2 regions of the Kocuria sp. WN036 genome follow, and region 2 is predicted to be linked to the other one. Evidence: predicted binding sites of a transcription regulator. Region 2 holds the regulator's gene; the other holds the start of a gene.
What was found. Region 2 encodes HrcA, which represses chaperone genes, less so after heat shock. Its sites were predicted from a motif close to TTNGCACTCGNNNNNNNCGAGTGCNAA; they were not measured.

Region 1: groES (co-chaperone GroES) is a predicted target of HrcA. The motif match lies at 7,205-7,231, and genes of this name have one in related genera.

What each region holds. Positions count from the first base shown of each region.
Region 1 covers NZ_NSKF01000007.1:15,060-29,256, reverse strand. Annotated here, with positions in the region: gene CK505_RS06310 (2-hydroxyacid dehydrogenase) at 1-520, opposite strand, end outside; gene CK505_RS06305 (glutamate--cysteine ligase) at 580-1,725, opposite strand; gene CK505_RS06300 (class I SAM-dependent methyltransferase) at 1,776-3,047, opposite strand; gene CK505_RS06295 (ABC transporter ATP-binding protein) at 3,090-3,845, opposite strand; gene CK505_RS06290 (iron chelate uptake ABC transporter family permease subunit) at 3,842-4,909, opposite strand; gene CK505_RS06285 (ABC transporter permease) at 4,902-5,888, opposite strand; gene CK505_RS06280 (siderophore ABC transporter substrate-binding protein) at 5,970-6,965, opposite strand; gene groES (co-chaperone GroES) at 7,397-7,693, shown strand; gene groL (chaperonin GroEL) at 7,852-9,459, shown strand; gene CK505_RS06265 (acyltransferase family protein) at 9,633-11,702, shown strand; gene CK505_RS06260 (acyltransferase family protein) at 11,793-13,802, shown strand; gene CK505_RS06255 (acyltransferase family protein) at 13,998-14,197, shown strand, end outside.
Region 2 covers NZ_NSKF01000016.1:4,503-14,051, reverse strand. Annotated here, with positions in the region: gene CK505_RS10995 (PhoH family protein) at 1-761, opposite strand, end outside; gene CK505_RS10990 (GerMN domain-containing protein) at 1,050-1,976, shown strand; gene CK505_RS10985 (16S rRNA (uracil(1498)-N(3))-methyltransferase) at 1,996-2,772, opposite strand; gene dnaJ (molecular chaperone DnaJ) at 2,769-3,920, opposite strand; gene hrcA (heat-inducible transcriptional repressor HrcA) at 3,993-5,000, opposite strand; gene CK505_RS10970 (DUF3097 domain-containing protein) at 5,175-6,038, shown strand; gene CK505_RS10965 (DUF4870 domain-containing protein) at 6,194-6,658, shown strand; gene hemW (radical SAM family heme chaperone HemW) at 6,753-7,997, opposite strand; gene lepA (translation elongation factor 4) at 7,997-9,549, opposite strand, start outside.

The DNA of each region.
Region 1 (14,197 bases), on a different contig from region 2:
CGATCCTGCCGAGGCCCAGCACGCCCACCCGTCGTCCGGAGGCGTGCCGGCCCAGCGGGAAGTTCCCCGTGCTCTCCCACTGCCCGCGCCGGACGTAGCGGTCCGCCGCGGAGAAGCGGCGCAGCACGTCCAGGTAGAGGGCCAGCGCGGTGTCCGCCACGGCGTCGGTCAGGACGTCGGGGGTGTTGCTCATCACGATGCCGCGCGCGGCGGCCCCGGCGGCGTCCGTGCCGTCGTAGCCCACGCCGAAGTGGACGACGGCCTCGAGCCGGGGCAGCCGCCGCATCAGGTCCGCGCCCACGCCGGTGCGCCCGGAGCCGACCGCCACCCTGACGTCGCCGGCGTGCCGCTCGAGGAAGCGGTCCTGCTCGGCGGGGTCCTCGGGCAGGCGCAGGGCGGAGAACTCGGCGGCCAGCGCCTCCTCCAGCAGGGGGTGCAGGGCGCCGAGCTGCAGCACCCCGTGGTCCTGCGGGGCGTGGCGGGCGGAGGGGTCCGGGCCGGTGCCGGTCGTGTTCGTCATGCCTGCAACCTAGGGACGAACAGGTCCCCGCGTCCAGCGGGGCGTGCCGGGCGGGCGGGTCAGTCGTTCTCCCGGGTGCGGCGGACGATGTCGAGGGCGACGGCGTGCAGGTCCCCGTCGTGGGCCCGGGCGACCGCGCGCTGGCGCTGGTAGCCGGCGCCCTGCTCCAGGATCCGCTCCACGTCGGCGAGCTCCCGGGAGCAGCCCAGCTGCGCGGCCACGGGCTCCAGCCGGTCGAGCAGCGCGGTCAGGTCCGTGCGCAGGTCCCGCTCGACGTTGCGCGGGTCGGTGATGACCTCGGCGTCGAGGCCGTAGCGGGCGGCGCGCCACTTGTTCTCCTGGATGTGCCACGGCTTCAGGCGGGCGGGGGGCCGGCCCGCCTCCACGTCCCGGGAGATGGACTCCGCGAGGCACTGGGTGAGCGCCGTGAGCGCCCCGACCTCCCACAGGGTCGAGAGCCCGTCGCAGAAGCGCACCTCGTCGGTGCCCAGCCGGGGCACGGGGCGCACGTCCCAGCGGGCCTCGCTCATCTCCTCGATGATGCCGGTGGCGATCATGTCCGTGATGCACTGCTCGTAGGCGTCCCAGGACGGGAAGTGGTACGGCAGCCCCGCCGTGGACAGCTGCTGGAAGATCATGGAGCGCTGGGACGCGTAGCCGGTGTCCTCGCCCGCCCAGAAGGGCGAGTTCGCGGACAGCGCCAGCAGGTGCGGGTAGTAGGTCAGCAGCCCGTCCAGCACGGGCAGCGCCTTCGCCCGGGAGTCGAGGCCCACGTGCACGTGCACCCCGTAGATGACCATCTGCCGGCCCCAGTACTGGGTGCGGTCCACGAGCTTGTGGTAGCGCTGCTTGTCGGTGACCTGCTGGTCCTGCCAGCGGGCGAACGGGTGGGTGCCGGCGGCGAAGACCTCGAGGCCCTGCGGGTCGGTGACCTTGCGGATCTCGTCCAGCATGGTGGACAGCTGCTCGGTGGAGTGGGCGACGTCCCGGCACACCCCGGTGACCAGCTCGACGGTGTTGAGCAGGAACTCCCCGGTCAGGTGCGGGTGGTCGCCGTCCGTGCCCCAGGCGGGGTGGGCGTCCAGGACGGCCTCGAACGTCTCCCGGCCCCGGGGGACGAGATCCCCGGTGGTGCCGTCCACGAGGGCGATCTCCCACTCGACGCCCAGCGTCGACTGGTGGGAGCGGGCGAACGAGATCTCCACGCGGCAGGTCCTCCGTGCTCTGGGGGCGGGCCGGTCGGCCCGCGGAGCCATCAGTCTACGGTTTCCACGACGATCACGACGCGCTGCTCCGCGGGGCCCGCGCCGCCCCGCCCCGGGCCTCCCGGGCCGGGGCCCGGGGCCGTCCGGGTGACCACGAGCGTGGCCCGTCCGGGGCCCTTCGGCGCGAGCCGGCGGCGCAGCTCCTCCGGGGTGACGTCCGTGCCGCGCTTCTTGATCTCGAGCGTGCCGACCTCGTGCTCCCGGACCCACCGCTTGAGCACCTTGACGGTGTGCGGCAGCACCTCCCGGACGCGGTACGCCCGGGCCAGCGGGGTGCGCACGAGCTCGTCGGAGGTGAGGTAGGCGATCCGGGGGTGGATCAGCCGCGCGCCCAGCTGCCGGGCGAGGTCCGTGACGAGCCCCGCCCGGATCACCGCGCCGTCCGGTTCGTAGAGGTACGCGCCCACGGGGCCGACCACGGCGTCGGCGTGGGCGGGGTCGTGGTCCTCGGGGCTGGCGAGCTCCGCGGACCCGTGCTCGGAGAGCACGAGCGCCGCCCGCCGCACGCCGGGGCGGGCCACCGCGTTGAACCACAGCACGGCCTCGACCACGTCGCCCCGGTCGGAGACCCACTGCGCCTCGCACCCGGCGGGGATCGCCTCGTGCGGGATGCCCGGCCCCAGCTTCACCCCGACGGGCAGGCCGCGCCCGGCCAGCGCCTCGACGAAGGACAGGGGCGGGGAGAACGCCTCGGGGTCGAAGATCCGGCGGGTGCCCGACGACGACGTGGTGCGCCGGGCCGGGTCCAGCCACACCCCGTCCGGCGGTCCGCCGGGCAGGGTAGTGAGGTCCAGCTGCTCGACGTCGGCCTGCAGCACCGTGGCCTCGGGGAAGGGGAGGAGGTTGAGCGTGGCCACCGCGGCCGTGGTCTCGTCGAGCTCCACGGCGGTGACCCGGCGGTCCAGGGAGGCCAGCGCGAGCGCGTCCGCGCCGATGCCGCAGCCGAGGTCGGCCACGTGCACCAGGTCCGCGTCGGCGAAGCGCCGGGCGTGCAGGGCGGCCACCCGCAGCCGGGTGGCCTGCTCGAGGCCGGCCCGGGTGAAGAGCATGCGGTCGGCGAAGTCGCCGAACTTCTCCCGCGCCCTGGCGCGGAGCCGGGCCTGGGTGAGCACCGCGGAGACGAGCCGGGGATCGTGCCCCGCGGCGCGCAGGCGGGTCGCGGCCCCCAGGGCGTCGTCGGCGTCGTAGGGGCCCACGGCCTCCAGCAGGCGACTCCCCTCGGCGGTGAGCAGGGGTGCGATGTCGGTCGCCTCGTTCTGCATCGGTCCACCCTATCCGCCCCCGCCCGTCCGGGCGGGCACCGGTCAGTAGAACGCGGCGAGACGGCCCCGGGGGCCGTCGATGACGGTCACCGGGGTCTCGAAGACCCGGGTGAGGACCGCGCCGTCCATGATCTCGTGCGGCTCGCCGAACTCGGCGACCCGGCCGTCCTTGACGGCGCAGATCCGGTCCGCGTAGTGGCTGGCGAAGTTGATGTCGTGGAGCACGATGACGATGGTGCGCCCCATCTCGTCGCAGGCCCGCCGCAGGTGCTGCATCATCGACACGGCGTGCCGCATGTCGAGGTTGTTGAGGGGCTCGTCCAGCAGCACGTGGTCGGTCTCCTGGGCGAGGACCATGGCGACGTACGCGCGCTGGCGCTGGCCGCCCGACAGCTGGTCGAGATAGCGGTGCTCCAGCGGCGCCAGGCCGAGGAAGTCGATGTACCTGCCGATGATCTCGTCGTCCACGGCGGTGAGCCGGCCGCGGCTGTGGGGGAAGCGGCCGAAGCCCACCAGCTGCCGCACGGTGAGCCGGGTGATGTAGTGGTTCTCCTGGCGCAGGACGGAGACGATCCGGGCGAGGTCCTTGGACCGGGTCCGGGCCACGTCGTAGCCGGCGATGTCGATGCTGCCGTCGTCGAGGCCGAGCAGGCGCCCGATCATCGTCAGCAGCGTGGACTTGCCCGCCCCGTTGGGGCCGACCAGGGCGGTCATCCCGGCCGACGGGATCTCGAGGTCGACGGGCCCGACCGTGACCTCCCCGCCGTAGTCCTTGCGCACGTTGGTCAGGGTGATCACAGCCGGCCCTTTCGGAGGATGACGTAGAGGAAGACGGAGCCGCCGACGAGCTCGATGATGATCGAGACGACGCCCTGGGCGTAGAACACGTGGTTCAGGACGAAGTAGGCGCCCGTCAGGACGAGGAACCCGGTGAGGACCGCCACGGGGAAGAGGTGGCGGTGGTCGTACGTGTCGGCGAACTGGTAGGCGAGCGTCGCCACCAGGAAGCCGAGGAACGTCATGGGGCCCACCAGGGCGGTGGAGACGGCCATCAGGACGGAGACGAGGAAGAGGGTGCCCATGATCTCGGCGCGGTGCCGCAGGCCGAGGTTCAGGCTCACGTCCCGTCCGAGGGCGACCACGTTCAGGCGCGAGGACCTCAGCCACAGGGCGCCCCCGGCCAGCAGGCACAGCGGGACGGCCACCGGCAGGTAGTCGGCCTGGGCGTTCGTCACGGAGCCGAACAGCCGGGCGGAGAGCACGTCGAACTCGCTGGGGGACAGCAGGCGCTGCATGAAGGTCGAGACGGAGCCGAGGCCCCCGCCGATGATGATGCCCACGAGCAGCATCACCTGCAGGTTCCCGTACCGGCCGGAGAGCAGCCAGCCGTAGAGCGCGAGGGAGAGCGCGACCATGAGGGCGACCTGCAGCAGGAACTGCGGCACGCCCTGCAGGACGAGGATCCCCGCGGCGCCCAGGAAGTACACCGTGGACGTCTGGATCGCCACGTAGAGGGACTCGAAGCCCATGATCGACGGGGTGATGATCCGGTTGTTCGTGGCCGTCTGGAAGCTCACGGTCGCGATCGCCTGGCAGAAGGCCACGACCGCCATGATGACCACGCTCGTCACCCGGCGGTCCGCGATCCGCCAGAAGCCGTCCGAGCCGACCGGCATCGGGTTGTCCCAGGCCAGCAGGCCGAAGGCGAAGCCCGCGGAGGCGAGGGCCAGCACGGCGACGACCGTCCAGTACCGCCGCCGGGCCCGCGGGGTGGGGAACGCCCCGGCGCGGCCCCGTGCGGCGGGGGCCGCCGGCGCCGCGGCCGGTGCGGGTGCGGGAGTGCTGAGCACGGCCTCAGACACGACGACGCTGCCTCAGGAGCAGGCAGACGAACACCACGGCGCCGACGATCCCGAGGATCACGGACACGGGGATCTCGAACGGCATGATGATGATCCTTCCGATGAGGTCGCACAGCGTCACGATGGCGATGCCGAGCAGGCACACCCACGGCAGGTTGCTGCGCAGGTCGTCGCCGCGGACCATCGAGACGATGTTCGGCACGATGAGGCCCAGGAAGGGCAGGTTGCCGACGACGACGGTGACGACGCCGGTGGCCACCGCGATCAGCCCGGTCCCGAGCAGGACGGTGCGGTGGTAGTTCAGCCCGACGTTGGTGGCGACGTCCTCGCCGAGCCCGGCGACGGTGAGCCGGTCCGCCACGAGGAACACCGCGATCCCGACCAGGAGCACGATCCACAGCACCTCGTACTGACCGCGCAGCACCGAGGTGAAGCTGCCGGCGAACCAGACCCCGAGGTTCTGCAGCATGTCCGTCTGCAGCGCCAGGAACGTCGAGACGGACCCGACCACCGCGCCCAGCATGATGCCGACGATGGGCACGATGAGGGAGGAGCGCAGGGAGACGCGGCGCAGGAAGAGGAAGAACACCATGGTCCCGATGAAGGCCGCGGTCACGGCGCCGAGCATCCGGGTGAGGACAGTGGCGGTCGGCACCAGGAGCATGACGAGCAGCAGCCCGAGCCCCGCCCACTCGGTGGTGCCCGTGGTGGTGGGCTCCACGAAGCGGTTCTGCGTGAGTAGCTGCATCACCAGGCCGGACATGGACATGGCGGCGCCGGCGAGCACCAGGGCGATGGTGCGGGGGATCCGCGTGATCGCGAACATCTCGTCGCCGTCCTCGGCGCCGAAGACGTCGTAGACCCCCGTGAGGAGGGACGCGGCCAGCAGCGCGAGGACGCCGAGCGCACCGAGCAGCAGCTTCCAGTCGAACAGCGAGCCCTTGCTCGCCGCGGGGGGTCTCGACACGATCGTCGACATGGGGTCAGTCCTTCCTCCGGCCTCGTGCCCGGCGGACGGCGGTGGTGGGGCGGACCCCGCCACCGCCGTCCGGACGATGGGTCAGTCCTGCGCGCCCATGGCGTCGGCCAGGGTGTCGAAGAACTCGGTGTAGGTCTGGATGCCCTCGTTGGTGTAGGTGTCCCGGGGCATGTAGACGACCTGGCCCTCCTGCACCGCGGTGACGTTCTGCAGGGCCGCGGCGTTCTCGATGACCTCCTGCGCCGGGGTGTACTCCGGGTCCTCGGCGGAGATCGCGGCGTCGCGGTCCAGCACGAGGATCCAGTCGGGGTTCGAGTCGGCGATCGCCTCCACGGAGATGTCGTCGCCCTGGTGGTCGTCGCTGGCGCCCTCGACCTCGAGGGCCGGTGCGAAGTCGAAGATCTCGAACAGCGGGCCCAGGGTGCGTCCGTTGCCCGGGGCGATGAAGCCGATCTCGCCGCCGGAGACGGTGACGGCCATGACCGTGTCGCCGGGCCGGTAGCCGTCGACGACGCGCTGCATCGCCGCGTCGAAGTCGCCGTTGATCTGCTCGGCCTCGTCCTCGCGGTCGAAGACCTGGCCCAGGACGGAGGTCTGCCGCTTCAGCTCCTCGTCGAAGGGCTCGTCCTCCCGCGGGTCGAGCTCGACGATGGTGGCCTCCGGCACCAGGTCGGCGAAGTCCTCGCGGTAGTCGGCGAAGCGCTGGCCGTTGACGATGAGGTCGGGGTCCGCGGCGACGACGGCCTCGAGGTCGGGCTCGCGGTGGTTGCCGAGGTCGACGACGGACTCGTCGTCGGCGTAGGCGATGGTGTCCGGCATGAGGGCGCGCGGGGCCGCCGCCAGTTCGACGCCCCACTCGGCGAGCGTCTCGAAGGTGCGGTTGTCGGTGGCGACGACGGACGCCGGCGGGGCCTCGACCGTCTGCGTGCCGTAGTTGTCCTCGACCTCGACCGTGGCGGCGGAGGGGGCGGACGACTCCGCGGAGGCGGCCTCGTCGCCCTGGGCCGTGCCGCAGGCGGTGAGGGCGAGGACACCGGCGACGGCCAGGAGGGCAGCCGGGTGCTGGGTGCGGTTCATGGTCTTCCTTCGTGCAGAGGACGCCGGCGTGCTCCGGGGTGGAGGACGCCGGCGGGATCCGATGGGCGCGACGAATCTGCGCACGGATGCGCCGGGACGTCGAGGAGGGCACCGCTGCTCGGCCGAGGTAAGGGTTGCCTTACCGCTCAACCTAGAGGGTCGGGCGGGCGTGAGGCAAATCATTGGCGAACACGGGCGTGACCTAATTCCTGCCGGACGTGCCCGCGGGGGTCGGCGCGCTGGCACTCGCCTTGACCGACTGCCAGCCCGCTCCTACAGTTGGCCTTGGCACTCTCCGGGTGAGGGTGCTAAGGGCCAGGCGATCGACCGGCACCGCGACGACGGTCGGTGCGCCGATCGGCCCGAAGCTCGACGGCGGGCTCCGCCCGCGGTCGCCCACCGTTTTCCACCCCTACAGACAAGGAGAGATCGTGTCGGTCTCCATCAAGCCTCTCGAGGATCGCATCGTCGTCCAGCCGCTCGCCGCTGAGCAGACCACCGCATCCGGTCTCGTCATCCCGGACACCGCCAAGGAGAAGCCCCAGGAGGGCAAGGTCCTGGCGGTCGGCCCCGGTCGTGTCGACGACTCCGGCAACCGCATCCCGGTCGACGTCCAGGAGGGCGACGTCGTGATCTTCTCGAAGTACGGCGGCACCGAGGTCAAGTACAACGGCGAGGAGTACCTGGTCCTCCCGGCCCGCGACGTGCTCGCCGTCGTCGTCAAGTAGACCGGGCCGCACCGACCCGGCGCAGACCGCGCAGTCCTGACGAAGGGTGCCCGCCGCACGCCCCGCTGTTCCGGCGGGCCCGCAGCGGGCACCCTTCGCCGATCCAGACCCCGAAACCCGCTGGCGACCCCAGCCACCCCAGAAGGAGCTCTTCGCCCATGGCCAAGCAGCTGGCGTTCGACGACGCCGCCCGCAAGTCCCTCGAGAACGGCGTCAACAAGCTCGCCGACACCGTCAAGGTCACCCTCGGCCCGCGCGGGCGCAACGTGGTGCTCGACAAGAAGTGGGGCGCCCCCACGATCACCAACGACGGCGTGACCATCGCCCGCGAGGTCGAGCTCGACGACCCGTACGAGAACCTCGGTGCCCAGCTCGCCAAGGAGGTGGCGACCAAGACCAACGACGTCGCCGGCGACGGCACCACCACCGCCACCGTGCTCGCCCAGGCGCTCGTCAAGGAGGGCCTGCGCAACGTGGCCGCCGGCGCCGACCCGCTGAGCCTCAAGCGCGGCATCGAGAAGGCCGTCGAGGCCGTCTCCGAGCGCCTGCTCGAGAACGCCCGCCCGGTGGAGGGCACCAACGTCGCCCACGTGGCGACCATCTCCGCGCAGGACCCGGCGATCGGCGAGCTCATCGCCCGGGCCTTCGAGACCGTCGGCAAGGACGGCGTCATCACGATCGAGGACGGCTCGAGCACCGAGGTGGAGCTCGACGTCACCGAGGGCATGCAGTTCGACAAGGGCTACCTGTCCCCGTCCTTCGTGACCGACGCCGAGCGCCAGGAAGCGGTCATGGAGAACTCCCTGGTGCTGCTGTACCAGGGCAAGATCTCCTCGGTGCCCGAGCTCATGCCCGTGCTGGAGAAGGTCCTCCAGGCCAAGAAGCCGCTGACCATCATCGCGGAGGACGTCGAGGGCGAGGCCCTGTCCACCCTCGTGGTCAACCGGCTGCGCGGCACCCTCGACGTCGTGGCCCTCAAGGCCCCCGGCTTCGGCGACCGCCGCAAGGCGATCATGCAGGACCTCGCCGTCCTCACCGGCGGCCAGCTCATCACCAGCGAGCTGGGCATCAGCCTCGACCAGGTCACCCTGGAGCAGCTGGGCACCGCCCGGCGCGTCACGGTCACCAAGAACACCACCACCCTGGTCGACGGCGGGGGCACCCCGGCCGAGATCCAGGACCGGGTCGCCACGATCCGCGCCGAGGTGGAGCGCACCGACTCCGAGTGGGACCGCGAGAAGCTCCAGGAGCGGCTCGCCCGCCTGGCCGGCGGGGTCTCCGTGATCAAGGTCGGCGCCGCCACCGAGGTCGAGGCCAAGGAGCGCAAGCACCGCATCGAGGACGCCGTCTCCGCGACCCGCGCGGCCCTCGAGGAGGGCATCGTCGCCGGCGGCGGCACCGCCCTCGTGCAGGCCGCGAAGGTCCTCGACGAGTCCGACCTCGGGCTCACCGGGGACGCCGCGACCGCGCTCGGCATCGTCCGCCGCGCGCTGCGGCAGCCGCTGTACTGGATCGCCCAGAACGCCGGTCAGGACGGGGCCGTGGTCGCCTCCCGCGTCGCCGAGCTCGAGGCCGGGCACGGCTACGACGCCGCCACCGGCGAGTACGTCGAGATGGTCGGCGCCGGCATCATCGACCCCGTCAAGGTCACCCGCTCGGCGCTGCAGAACGCCGCGTCCATCGCGGCGCTCGTGCTGACCACCGAGACGCTCGTGACGGACAAGCCCGCCGAGGACGAGGGGCACGGCCACGGCCACCAGCACTGACGGCCGGCACTGACGGCCGGCGCCGAGCCGGCCCGCCCCGCGGACCCGTCCCACCACCGGTGGGGCGGGTCCGTCGCCGTCTCCGGGGGCCGCCCCGGCGCCTCCGGTAGAGTGCGGGGGTCCGCACGACCACTGCCGCGCCCCCGGCGGCACGGTGTTCCCAGGAGATGCCCATGACGACCCTCGGCGCGCAGAGCACGCCCACCGGCGTCGAGCCGGACACGGCCCGGCGGGTGGCCCGCTACGCCGGGTTCCGCCCGGAGGTGCAGGGGCTGCGCTTCGTCGCGGTGCTGCTCGTGGTGGTCTACCACGTGTTCCTGGACCGGGTGTCCGGGGGAGTGGACATCTTCCTGCTGATTTCGGCGTTCTTCCTGACCCTGTCCTTCGTGCGCAAGCTCGAGGCGGGGAGGCCGCTGGCGCTGGGGCGGTACTGGCTGCACGTGTTCAAGCGGCTGCTGCCGCTGGCGGTGCTCACCATCCTGGGCACCCTGGTGCTGGCGTGGTGGTTCTTCCCGGAGGCGCGGATCGACCGGGTGCGCACGGAGGCGCTGGCCTCGGTTCTCTACGTGGAGAACTGGGCGCTGGCGCTGGCCGAGGTGGACTACTACGCCGCCGACGACTCCACGGCGTCCCCGTTCCAGCACTTCTGGTCCCTGTCGGTGCAGGGCCAGGTGTTCCTGCTGTGGCCGCTGGTGTTCGGGGCGGCGTGGCTCGTGTGCCGGGGCGGGCGGCGGCGGCCGGTGCCGGTGCTGGCGGTGCTCTTCGGGTTGGTCCTCGCGGTCTCCCTCGCCTGGTCGGTGCACACGACCGCCACGGACCAGGCGTTCGCCTACTTCGACACCCGGGCCCGGCTGTGGGAGTTCGCCCTCGGGTCCCTGCTGGCCCTCGCGGTGCCGTACCTGCACCCGCCGCGGGCGGCGCGGGTGGTGCTGGGCTGGGCCGGGATGCTCAGCATGGTCTCGGTCGGGGTGCTGATCGACGTGCAGGGCGCCTTCCCCGGCTGGATCGCCCTGTGGCCGCTGCTCTCGGCGGCGGCGATCATCGTGGCCGGGCAGTCCGGCTCGCCCCTCGGCCTGGACCGGATCCTCGCCTCCCGGCCCCTGGTGCGGCTCGGGGACGCCTCCTACGCGCTGTACCTGGTACACTGGCCGCTGCTGATCACCTACCTGGTGCTGCGGGACCGGCCCGTGGCCGGGCCGCGGTCGGGGGTCGCGATCATCCTGGTCTCCCTGCTGCTGGCGGTGGCCGCCACGAAGCTGGTGGAGCGCCCGTTCCAGCGGTGGGCGTGGCCGGAGCGGGACAAGCGGCGGCTGGCCGCGTCGGTGGCGGTGAGCCTGGCGCTCGTGGCGGTGCCGGTGCTGGTGTGGCAGCAGGCCGACGCACGGCGGGCGGCCGCGCTGGCGGAGGACGCCGCCCGCAACAACCCCGGGGCCGCGGTGCTGGACCCGGGCTTCGAGTTCCGGGGCGACCCGGACGCCCCCACCCTGCCCCTCGCCTCCGCGCTGGGCGACGAGTGGGTCGGGCTGCCCGAGCCCTGCTCCGGGGCGTTCGCCCCCGAGCAGGAGGTCCTCGAGCAGTACTGCCGCCAGACCCCGGCCCTGCCGGACCCCGAGCGGACGATCGCGGTGGTCGGCAACTCCCACATGGAGCAGTTCATGGGCGCGGTGATCCCCCTCGCGGAGGAGCGCAACTGGCAGCTCGTCGCTGTGCTGCAGCCGGGCTGCGCCTTCGCGGTGCGCCCGGAGGGGGACGCGTGCCACGAGGGCAACGACGCGGCGATCGAGTACGTGGAGCGGCTCGCCCCGGACGCGGTCATGACGACCTCGACCTACGCCGCCCGGATGGACGGTCCCGCCGAGGCCCTCGTCGGGGGGTTCCCGGAGCTGGTCGACCGCCTCACGGGCCAGGGCATCGACGTCGTCGGCTTCCGGGACAACCCCCGGTTCGACTTCAACCCCTACGAGTGCGCCGTGCGCCACGGCCAGGACGCCGACCGGTGCCGCGTGCCCGTCGAGCAGGTCCTGGCGCCCGTCAACCCGGCCGACGCCCTCCGGGACCGGAACGGCTTCGCCTCGCTCGACCTCACCGACCTCATCTGCCCGGAGGGGCTGTGCCGTCCCGTGGTGGGCAACGTGCACGTCTTCTTCGACCCGCACCACCTCACGTGGACCTACGCGCGGACGATGGCGCCGGCCCTCGAGACCCGGCTCCCCGGCACGCTCCTCCAGGAGGTGTCCTCGTGAGCACGGTGCAGGCCGGCGCCCCGCGCCCGGACCCGGGGGCCGCCTCCCCGGGCGGCCCCCGGGGGCGTCGAGCCGGACACGGCCCGGCGGGTGGCCCGGTACTCCGGGTTCCGCCCCGAGGTGCAGGGGCTGCGCTTCGTCGCGGTGCTGCTCGTGGTGGTCTACCACGTGTTCCTCGGCCGGGTCTCCGGGGGCGTGGACGTGTTCCTGCTGATCTCCGCGTTCTTCCTGACCCTGTCCTTCGTGCGCAAGCTCGAGGCGGGAAGGCCCCTGGCCCTGGGACGGTACTGGCTGCACGTGTTCAAGCGGCTGCTGCCGCTGGCGGTGCTCACCATCCTCGGCACCCTCGTCCTGGTGGCCGCCGTCTACCCCGGCTCCGACGCCGGGCAGTGGCGCACCGAGGCGCTGGCCTCGGTGTTCTACGCGGAGAACTGGGCGCTCGCGCTGAGCTCCGTCGACTACTACGCCGCCGACCACTCCACCGCCTCGCCGTTCCAGCACTTCTGGTCCCTGTCGGTCCAGGGGCAGGTGTTCCTGCTGTGGCCGTTGATCTTCGCCGCCGCCTGGCTGCTCACGCGGCGGGGGAGCCTCCGGCCGGTCCCCGTCCTGGTCGCGATGTTCGGCACCGTGTTCCTGGCCTCCCTGGCGTGGTCGGTGCACAGCACCGCCGTCCAGCAGGAGTTCGCCTACTTCGACACCCGCACCCGGCTGTGGGAGTTCGCCCTCGGGTCGCTGCTCGCCCTCGCCCTGCCCTACCTGAAGCCGCCGCGGACCGCGCGCGTGGCCCTGGGCTGGGCCGGGCTGCTCAGCATGGTCTCGGTGGGGGTGCTGGTCGACGTGCAGGGGGCGTTCCCCGGGTGGATCGCCCTGTGGCCGCTGCTCTCGGCGGCCGCGATCATCGTGGCCGGCCGCTCCGGGTCCCCGTTCGGACTGGACCGGATCCTCGCCTCGCGGCCCCTGGTGCGGCTGGGGGACTCCGCCTACGCGCTGTACCTGATCCACTGGCCCGTGCTGATCACCTACCTCGTGCTGCGGGACCGGCCCATGGCCGGGCCGCGGTCGGGGGTGGTGATCATCGTCGTCTCCCTGGTGCTCGCCGTGCTGGCCACCCGGCTGGTCGAGGACCGGTTCAAGAAGTGGGCCTGGCCCGAGCAGAACAAGCGGCGCCTCGCCGGGGTCGTGGTGCTCTGCCTCGCCCTGGTCACCGCCCCCGTGCTCGCCTGGCAACAGGTCGAGGACCGGCGTGCCGAGCGGATCCAGGCCGAGGCCGTCCGGAACAACCCCGGGGCCGCCGTCCTCGAGCCCGGCTTCGAGTTCCGCGGCGACCCGGACGCCCCGACCCTGCCCCTGCCGGAGGACCTGCCGAGGCAACCGGCCTCCCTCGGCGAGGCCTGCCCCGAGGACCTCGACCTGCCGGAGGAGCTCCTCCGCTTCTGCCACGAGAGCGTGGCGCAGGAGGCCCCCGAACGGACGGTGCTCGTGCTCGGCAACAGCCACCTGCAGCACTGGCTCCCCGCGCTGCGGCCCCTGGCGGAGGCCGAGCGGTGGCGGGTGCTGACCTGGATCCAGCCGGGCTGCTTCTACGCCGCCGCCGAGGACCAGCCGGGCTCGGAGAGCTGCCGGGCGTGGTTCGAGGGCGCCGAGCAGATGATCGGCACCGCCGACCCCGACCTCGTCGTCGTCCAGTCGACCTTCACCGACCTGGAGGGGGAGGTCCTCCGGCCCGGACTGGAGCAGCGGGTCCGCGAGCTCACCGACCGCGGGATCCCCGTGGTCGGGATCCGCGACACCCCCCGCTTCCCGGAGGCGCCGGCCGAGTGCGCGGTGGCGAACGGGGAGGACGACCCCCGGTGCACCTTCGCGCACCCCATGGTGGGCACGCCCGATCCCGCGCTCCCGCTCGCCCGCGAGCTGCCGCTCTACTCGACCCTGGACCTCACCGACCTGATCTGCCCGGACGGGCGGTGCCCGCCGGTCGTCGGCAACGTCTACGTGTACTGGGACGACGACCACCTCAGCCGGGTCTACTCCGAGAGCGCCGCCCCGGTCTTCGGCGAGCGGTTCCGGGAGGCCCTCGCCACCGACGGCCTCCGCCCCTGACGACCGCCCGTCCCCGGCCGCCGGCCCCCGGCGCCGCCCGGTGACGGAGCGCCGGGTGCCCCGCGCGGCGCCGGTCGTGCGATAGGGTCGCGACGGGCGCCCCCGGCCCCGCCCCCTCGCTCCGCATCCCCCCGCTCCCCCTCCCGGCGCCGCTCCGCGGCCGCGTCCGGGACGCTCCCTCCTGGAGGTGCCCCCGTGGCCACCGTGCACGCCGCCGCCCCGCAACCGTCCGCCGGGACCGCCGACCGTGGGGACGCGGCCCGGCGGCGGGCAGGACGGTACTCGGGCTTCCGCCCCGAGGTGCAGGGCCTGCGCGCGGTGGCGGTGCTGCTCGTGGTGGTCTACCACGTGTTCCTCGGGCGGGTCTCCGGGGGAGTGGACATCTTCCTGCTGAT
Region 2 (9,549 bases):
TGCTCGGGCGTGGTGTTCTGCGCCTCGTCGAGGATGATGAACGCGTCGTTGAGGGTGCGGCCGCGCATGTAGGCGAGGGGGGCGACCTCGATGGTGCCCGCCTCCAGGAGGCGGGGGATCGAGTCCGGGTCCATCATGTCGTGCAGCGCGTCGTAGAGCGGGCGCAGGTACGGGTCGATCTTCTCGCTGAGCGTCCCGGGCAGGAAGCCCAGCCGCTCCCCCGCCTCCACGGCGGGGCGCGTGAGGATGATCCGGGAGACCTCCTTGGCCTGCAGCGCCTGGACGGCCTTGGCCATGGCCAGGTAGGTCTTGCCGGTGCCGGCGGGACCGATGCCGAAGACCACGGTGTGCTCGTCGATGGCGTCCACGTAGGTCTTCTGGTGCAGCGTCTTGGGGCGGATCTTGCGGCCGCGGCCGGAGAGGATGTTCTGGGTCAGGGCGCCGCTGGGGCGGGCGGTGAGGTCCCTGCCGATCAGCTCGAGCAGCTGGGTGATGACCTGGGGCGTGACCGCGGTCTCGCGGCCGGCCAGGACCTTCAGCTCGTCGAAGAGGGTGGCGACGATCTGCACGGGCCCGCTGGGGCCCTCGATGCCGAGCTCGAGACCGCGCGGGCTGGTCGTGAGGCCGGGGAACGCCGTCTCCACCTGGCGCAGGGTGTCGTCCCCGGAGCCGAGGCACCGGACCATCGTCTCGCGGTCGGGGAAGGTGATGACGGTGCGGGCCGTCAGGGGGTGCGTGGTGCCGGGCAGCGTCTCAGTCATGGGTCCGGCCGCGCGGGCCGTGCTCTCGCTCTCTCGTGGGTCGCCGTGGTAGGGACGGCGGACGGGACTCGTCCTCACCCCAGGGTACCGCGCGGCTCCGGCACCGGAGGTCGCCCGCCGCACATTGCGATTTGGTATCGGTCACGCCCGCCGGGGCTCCTCGGCTGGGGGCGTCCACAGGCCCTGTGCTGGAATGGTCCGGTCCTCCGGCAGGGGGACGGGTGCGGCCTCCCCCGGTGCCGGCACCGCCCCCACCCGATCCCGGAAAGCCGAGGTGCGCGTCCCCCCATGGCCACTGCCCGTTCCCGGCCCCGGTCCGCCCGCGGCCGGCTCCCCGTGCTCGCCCTGTCCGCCGTGGGCGCCCTGGTCCTCGGCGCGTGCGGCACCGGTCCGGAGCCCGCCCTCGAGGGCACGGTCAGCGCGTCGGGCGCCGCGCCGGCCGCGTCCACCACGGCGAGCACCGCGGACGGCCGGGTGGCCACCACGAAGCTGCCCGTCTACTGGGTGGGCCGCGCGGACGGCGAGGAGCGGCTGTTCCGCGAGTTCCGGGACGCCTCCGAGGCGGCCGCGGCCGTGGACCCCATCGCGGCGGCGGCGGCGCTGATGACCGGGGCGACCCCGGAGGACCCGGACTACCGGACGCTGTGGTCCCCGGTGGACCGGGTGGGCGCCTCGACGTCCCCGGGCGGGACCATCACCGTGGACCTGCCGTCCGAGGCCTTCCGCCCGGACCTGGACGACCGCGAGGTCCGGCTGGCCCTCCAGCAGCTCGCGCACACCGTGACCGCCACGGCGGCCACGGCGGGCCTGCTGCCGGAGGGCTCCGCGGCCGAGGTCGTGGTGCTCGTGGACGGCCGGCCCGACGAGGAGGTCTTCGGCTCCGTACGCCTCGACGGCCCTCTCCGCCCCGACGAGGCGCTGGAGGCCCCGCTGTGGCTCGACGAGCCCCGGCAGGACGAACGGTCCGAGGGGACCCTCACCCTCTCGGGACGGGCGCTGGACGAGGTGCGGGACTGCCGGTGGACCGTGGCCGGACCCGGTGGGGAGCGCGTCTCGAGCGGCGCGGCGGACGAGGTCCCGCGGGGCGACGGGACCGCCGGGTTCCGGGCCGAGCTCGAGCTGGCGCCGGGCCCCTACGTGGTGACGGTCGTCGGCCGGGACGCCGAGGGCGGGACCGTGCGCGACGACAAGGACGTGGAGGTCGTCCCCGGCTGAACCGGCCGCCCGGGACTCATCAGGTCCCGGACGCCCAGCGGCCGAGCGCGGCGCTGAGCACCGCCAGCGCGGCCGGTCCCGCCGTGGAGCTGCGCAGCACCTCCGGGCCGAGCCGGACCGCGAGGGCCCCCACCCCGGCCAGGACCTCGCGCTCCGCCGGCGCGACGCCCCCCTCGGGCCCCACCACCAGGACGATCCGCTCGGCCCCCGCCCACGGGGCGCCGGCGGCGCCGGCCAGGTCGGCGAGGGAGTCGTGCGCCTCCTCGTGCAGGACGAGGCCGCGGGTCCCCGGCTCCCCGAGCAGGCGGGCGAGCTCGCGGGTGGTGGACAGGGGCAGCACCTCGGGCCAGGCGGCCCGCCGCGACTGCTTGGCGGCCGCCGCGACGGTGTGCACCCACTTCTCGTGGCTCTTGGCGGCGCGCTCCTTCTTCCACCGCACGATCGAGCGGTCGGCCTGCCAGGGCACCACGGCGTCGACGCCCAGCTCGGTGGCCGTCTCCACGGCCAGCAGGTCCCGGTCGCCCTTCGCGAGGGCCTGGGCGAGGACCAGCCGGGGCGTGCGGGCGGGCTCGGTGGTCACCGAGACCACGCCGACCTCCATGCTGTCCCGGTCCCCCGCGCGCAGCTCCCCGGTGGCCCGGGTCCCCGCGCCGTCGACGAGCTCGAGCCGCTCACCGGGCGCGAGCCGGCGCACGGTGACGGCGTGCCGGGCCTCCGGGCCGGTGACGGTGAGCGCCGCCCCGGGGCCGAGACCGGCGAGCCGGCCCGGCTCGACCTTGAAGACCGGCAGGCTCACAGGTCGGAGAACCGGTCCTTGAGCCGGGAGAAGAAGCCGCCGGAGCCGGCCGGGGAGTTCAGGGTGGTGCCGGTGGACTGGTCCTCGCCGCGCAGCCGGGACAGCTGCTCGAGCAGCTCGCGCTGCTCGTCGTCGAGCGCCGTGGGGGTCTCGACCTCGAGGTGGACGAACAGCTCGCCCCGGCCGCCGCCGCGCAGCCGGGTGGCCCCGAGCTCGTGCAGGGTGACGGTGTGGCCGGTCTGCGTGCCGGGGGCGACGGGCACCTCGCGCTCGCCGTCGAAGGTCTCGAGGGTCACGGTGGTGCCGAGGGCCGCGGAGGTCATGGGCACCCGGACGCGGGCGTGCAGGTCGTCGCCCTGGCGCTCGAACGTGGGGTCGGGATCGACCTTGAGCTCGACGTAGAGGTCGCCGTTCGGCCCGCCGGCTGTGCCGGCCTCGCCCTGCCCCGAGAGGCGGATCCGGTTGCCGGTCGAGACGCCGGCGGGGATCTTGACGGTCAGCGGGCGGCGGTCGCGCACGCGGCCCTCGCCGTAGCACTCGTGGCACGGGTGCTTGATGACGGTGCCGAAGCCCTGGCAGGTGGCGCACGGCGCCGCCGTGACCACGGTGCCGAGGATCGACTGGACCTGGCGCTGCACCTGGCCGGATCCGTGGCAGACGTCGCAGGTCTCGGGCTGGGTGCCCGCCTGGCAGCAGGTGCCGTCGCAGGTGGGGCAGACCACGGCGGTGTCCACGGTGATCTTCTTCTCCGTGCCGAAGACCGCGTCCCGGAGGGTGACCCGGACGTTGATCAGGGCGTCCTGGCCCTGGCGGGTGCGGGAGGCGGGTCCGCGCCGGCCGGAGCCGGCGCCGCCGGCGCCCTGGAAGAAGGTGTCGAAGATGTCGGCGAAGCCGAACCCCGTGCCGGGGAAGCCCCCGCCGAAGCCGGTGTCGGTGCCGTTCTCGTTGCCGGTCGCGTCGTAGACGCGCCGCTTCTCGGGGTCGGAGAGGACGTCGTTGGCGTGGGAGAGGCGCTTGAAGTCCTCGGCGGCCTCCGGGCCGGGGTTGACGTCGGGGTGCAGCCGGCGGGCCTTCTTGCGGTAGGCCTTCTTGATCTCTTCCTGGCTGGCGTCCCGGGACACGCCCAGGGTCTCGTAGTGATCGCTCACCGTGGTCCGTTCTGTCGAGAGGTCTGTGGTGGGTTTCGCTGGTGGGCCCCGGGGGACGGGGCCCGTGGGGGCTCAGCCCCCGAGGATACGGGAGAGGTAGCGGGCGACGGCGCGCACGGCGGCCATCGTGGACGGGTAGTCCATGCGCATGGGGCCCACGACCCCCACCTTGGACTGCGGCCCGTAGCCGGTGGCGACGACGGCGGCCTCGGACAGGGGGCCCTCGGCGTTCTCCGTGCCGATCCGCACGGCCACCCCGCGGGCGTCCTGCTCCATCTCGGAGAGCAGCCGGAGCATCACCACCTGCTCCTCGAGGGCCTCGAGGACCGGGCCGATGCTCAGGTGGAAGTCCCCGGTGGAGCGGGCGAGGTTGGCGGTGCCGGCCATGACCATGCGGTGCTCGGCCCCGCCCGCCGCGAGGGCGCCGACGGCCTCCGCCACGGCGGCGGCGGCCGGCTGCAGCGGCGGGGCGGTGGCCGCGGTCATCACGGCGAGGGCGTCCGGCACCGCGGTCAGGGAGCGCCCGACCACGGCGGCCAGCACCCGGGCGCGCAGCTCGAGCAGCTGGGACTCCTCGAGCGGGGCCCGCAGCACGGCGACGCGCTGCGCCACCCGGCCGTTGGTGGGGATGAGCACCACGAGCACCCGGCCGGCGCCGAGGTCCACGACCTCGACGTGGCGCACGGTGACCCCGGAGGCGTGCGGGTACTGCACGACCGCGACCTGCTGGGTGAGCTGCGCGAGCAGCCGCACGGTGCGCTCCATGACGTCGTCGATGTCCGCGGCGTCGTCCAGCAGCCGCTGGATGGCCCGCCGTTCCGGGCCCGAGAGCGGCTTGACGGCCGCGATCTGGTCGACGAACGTGCGGTAGCCCTTGTCCGTGGGGATCCGGCCCGAGCTCGTGTGGGGGGCCGTGATCAGGCCCTCCTCCTCGAGCGCGGCCATGTCGTTGCGCACGGTGGCCGAGGAGACGCCGAGCCGGTGCCGGTCCACGAGGGCCTTGGAGCCGACCGGCTCGCGGAAGTGCACGTAGTCCTCCACGATGGCCTGCAGGATCTGCAGTCGTCTCGGATGGTTCACGTCGCTCCTCCCCGGTTCGTCCACGCCCCCGAAGATGCCCTGGCACTCGGGTGGCCACAGTGCCAACGGCGTCCAGTGTAGCCCCCGTGTCCGACGGCCGGTCGCCCCCGCGGTTTGGTACGCTTCCGGCTGATCCGCGCCGGACGCGCGGCACCGCGACCCGGGAGGACGACCATGAGCCACCACGGCTGGGGGCCGCGCAGCCTCGACGACGACGCCCTCGCCCGCCGCCGGCCGGTCTCCGCGGAGGTCCCGGTCGCCCCGGGGATGCTCCTGGAGGACGTCACGACCGGCTGGGTCGGCGCGGTCGTGTCCCTGGAGACCATCGGCGGGATGCGCGTGCTGGGGCTCGAGGACCGGAGGGGGCGGGTCAAGGCGTTCCCCCTGGGACCGGGGTTCCTGCTCGAGGGCGAGCCCGTGGTCGTCGTCGAGCCCCGCCGAGCCCCCGCGGCGCGCAAGCCCTCCCGCACGCGCTCGGGCTCCGTGGCCGTCGAGGGGCTGCGCGCGAGCACCGCGAAGGCCTCCCGGGTGTGGGTCGAGGGCTACCACGACGCCGAGCTGGTGGCCAAGGTGTGGGGCCACGACCTGGCGGTCGAGGGCATCGTCGTGGAGCCGCTGCACGGCATCGACGACCTGCCCGCCGCCGTGCGGGAGTTCGGGCCGGGCCCCGGGCGGCGGCTCGGCATCCTCGTCGACCACCTCGTGGCCGGCTCCAAGGAGTCGAGGATCGCCGCGGAGACCATGCGCCTGCCCGGCGCCGCGGGCAACGTCCTGGTGCTGGGCCACCCGTACGTCGACATCTGGCAGGCGGTCAGGCCGCGCACCCTCGGCATCGACGCCTGGCCCGTGGTCCCGCGGGGCACGGACTGGAAGACCGGCACCGCCGCCGCCCTCGGGTGGCCGCACCGCACCCCCGGCGACCTCGGCCGGGCCTGGCAGCACATCCTGTCCCGCGTGGACAGCTACGCCGACCTCGAGCCGTCCCTGCTGGGCCGGGTCGAGGAGCTCATCGACTTCCTCACCGCCCCCGGGGCCTGACCCGGCGCCCCGCGTGCACGGGCAACGCCCAGCAGATCGTCACAAAGGCACACGTGCGCGGGGCGGATCCTCCGCCCTCCGGGCCGCTCGGTAGGATGGTCGTGTCCCACCCACCGTCCGCGGCCCCGCCGCGGTCCCACCGCCGAAGGACATCCGTGCCCGTGCAGACCGACCCCCGACCGAGCCGCGACAACGCCGGGGCCCCGTTCGAGGGCCTCTCCCCCGTGGCCCAGCCGCTGACCGTCACCGAGGACCACCAGTGGGCGACCCTGGCGCACTTCGGCGGCGTCATCGGCTTCCTCCCCTCGTTCCTCGTCCACCGCGTCTTCCGCGGGCGCGGCCCGTTCACGGAGCAGGAGTCGATGGAGGCCATGAACTTCACGCTGCTGCCGACCCTGGTGGTGGTCACCGGGATCCTGCTCGCCCCGGTGCCGTTCATCGGCTGGTTCTTCGCGCTCGCCGCCGCCGCCGCGTGGCTGCTGCTCGCCGTCGGCTCCCTGATCGGCGGGGTCCGGGTCAACCGCGGCGAACCGCACCTCTACCGCTTCAACACCCGGCTCTACGACCGGCTCGTCGAGCGCTTCCGCGAGCGGTCCCGGGGGCGCGCCGCGCGCGGCTGATCCCGGTCCGCGCCGGGGACGTCCCTGACGGACGCATCCGTTCCCGACGGGTGCGTCCGTTCCGCGTGCGGGCGCCCCGGCCGGGGTGCCCCCGTCAGGCGAGCAGCCGCCGCACCACGGCGTCGCCGAGAAGCCGGCCCCGCAGGGTCAGCACCAGCGAGCCGCGCAGCGCCGCCGCGGGCTCCACCAGCCCGTCCGCGATCAGCCCGGCCACCGCGGTCCGCCCGCCGCCGGCCAGGGCGGTCGTGGGCAGGCCGTCGCGGATCCTGGCCTCCAGCATCACCCGCTCGAGGTGGCGGGTGTCGGCGTCGAGGATCTCGCGCCCGGCCGCCGGCGACTGCCCGGCGCGCACCCGGTTCGTGTAGGGCACGGGGTGCTTGAGGTTCCACCAGCGCGTCCCGCCCACGTGCGAGTGCGCCCCGGGCCCGATCCCCCACCAGTCCTGGTTGCGCCAGTAGGCGAGGTTGTGCCGGCTGCGGTGGGCGCCGGCGTCCGCGCCCTCGGCGGGCCGGGCCCAGTTGCTCACCTCGTACCACTCGAAGCCGGCCTCGGCGAGGATCCGGTCCGCGAGTTCGTACTTGTCGGCCTGGTCGTCCTCGTCGATCGGCGGGACCTCCCCGCGCCGCATCCGCGCCGCGAGCTTCGTGCCGTGCTCGATGATCAGCGAGTACGCGGAGACGTGGTCGGGCTCGTAGCCCACCGCCGTGCGCACCGAGTGCTCCCAGTCGGCCAGGGACTCCCCCGGGGTGCCGTAGATGAGGTCCACGCTGACGCCCAGGCCGGCCTCGCGCGCCCACCGCACGGCCCGCGGCACGTTGTCCGGGTCGTGCGTGCGGTCCAGGACGGCGAGCACGTGCGGGACGGCCGACTGCATCCCGAAGGACACCCGGGTCACCCCCGCCGCCGCGAGCACCGCGAGGGACTCCGGCGTCACGGAGTCCGGGTTGGCCTCGGTGGTCACCTCCGCGCCCGCCGCGAGCCCGAAGCTCTCCGCGGCCTGCGCCAGGACCGCGGCGAGGTCCTCGGCGGGCAGCAGCGTGGGGGTGCCGCCGCCGAAGAACACGCTGTGCAGCGGGCGGGGGGCCACCCCGGAGTCCTCCAGCACCCGGCGCGCCCAGCGGACCTCCGCCGCGGCGTCCCCGGCGTAGGCGTCCTGGGACACCCCCGCCCCGAGCTCCACGGCCGTGTAGGTGTTGAAGTCGCAGTAGCCGCACCGGACCGCGCAGAACGGCACGTGCACGTAGAGGCTGAGCGTGCGGTCGGCGGAGCCCACCGCGGCGGAGGGCGGCAGCAGTCCGTCGAGCGGGCCCGGCAGGCCCTCCGGCTGGGCGGGGGCCACTACTTCTTCTTGTCCTTCGCCCCGGACTCGTCGGAGGACAGCGCCGCGACGAACGCCTCCTGGGGGACCTCCACCCGGCCGACCATCTTCATCCGCTTCTTGCCCTCCTTCTGCTTCTCGAGCAGCTTGCGCTTGCGCGAGATGTCGCCGCCGTAGCACTTGGAGAGCACGTCCTTGCGGATCGCCCGGATGTTCTCGCGGGCGATCACCCGGGAGCCGATGGCCGCCTGGATGGGCACCTCGAACTGCTGCCGCGGGATGAGCTCGCGCAGCTTGCCGGTCATCATCACCCCGTAGGCGTACGCCTTGTCCCGGTGGGTGATCGCGCTGAAGGCGTCCACCGGCTCGCCCTGCAGGAGGATGTCGACCTTCACGAGGTCCGCGGCCTCCTCGCCCTCGGCCTTCCAGTCCAGGGACGCGTAGCCCTTGGTGCGGGACTTGAGCTGGTCGAAGAAGTCGAAGACGATCTCGGCCAGGGGCAGCCGGTAGCGCAGCTCCACCCGGTCCTCGGAGAGGTAGTCCATGCCCTTGAGCTGACCGCGCTTGGACTGGCACAGCTCCATGATCGCGCCGATGAACTCGGACGGGGCCAGCACCGTCGCGGCCACCATGGGCTCGCGGATCTCGGCGATCTTGCCCTCGGGGAACTCGGAGGGGTTCGTGACCGCGCGCTCGGTGCGGTCCTCGAGGGTGACGTTGTAGCTCACGGAGGGCGCCGTGGAGATCAGGTCCAGGTTGAACTCGCGCTCGAGGCGCTCCCGGACGATCTCGAGGTGGAGCAGGCCCAGGAACCCGCACCGGAAGCCGAAGCCCAGGGCCGCGGAGTTCTCGGGCTCGTAGACCAGGGCGGCGTCGTTGAGCTGGAGCTTGTCCAGGGCGTCGCGCAGGACCGGGTAGTCGGAGCCGTCGATGGGGAACAGCCCCGAGAAGACCATCGGCTTGGGGTCCTCGTAGCCGCCCAGGTTCTCGGCCGCCGGCCGCTGGTGGTTGGTCACGGTGTCCCCCACCCGGGACTGGCGCACGTCCTTGACCCCGGTGATGAGGTAGCCCACCTCGCCCACGCCGAGCCCCTCCGTGGGCTTCGGCTCGGGCGAGATGACCCCGATCTCCAGCAGCTCGTGCTGCGCGCCGGTGGACATCATCCGGATCCGCTCCCGCGGGGTCAGCTTGCCGTCGACCACGCGGATGTAGGTGACCACGCCGCGGTAGGTGTCGTAGACGGAGTCGAAGATCATGGCCCGCGAGGGCGCGTCCGCGTCCCCCTGCGGGGCGGGGACCAGCTCCACGATCCGGTCGAGCAGCGCCTCGACGCCCACACCGGTCTTCCCGGAGACCCGCAGCACGTCCTCGGGGTCCACGCCGATGAGGTTGCCGAGCTCCTGGGCGTACTTCTCCGGCTGGGCCGCGGGCAGGTCGATCTTGTTCAGCACCGGGATGATCGTGAGGTCGTTCTCCATGGCCAGGTACAGGTTCGCCAGGGTCTGCGCCTCGATGCCCTGCGCGGCGTCCACCAGCAGCAGCGCGCCCTCGCAGGCGGCCAGGGAACGGGAGA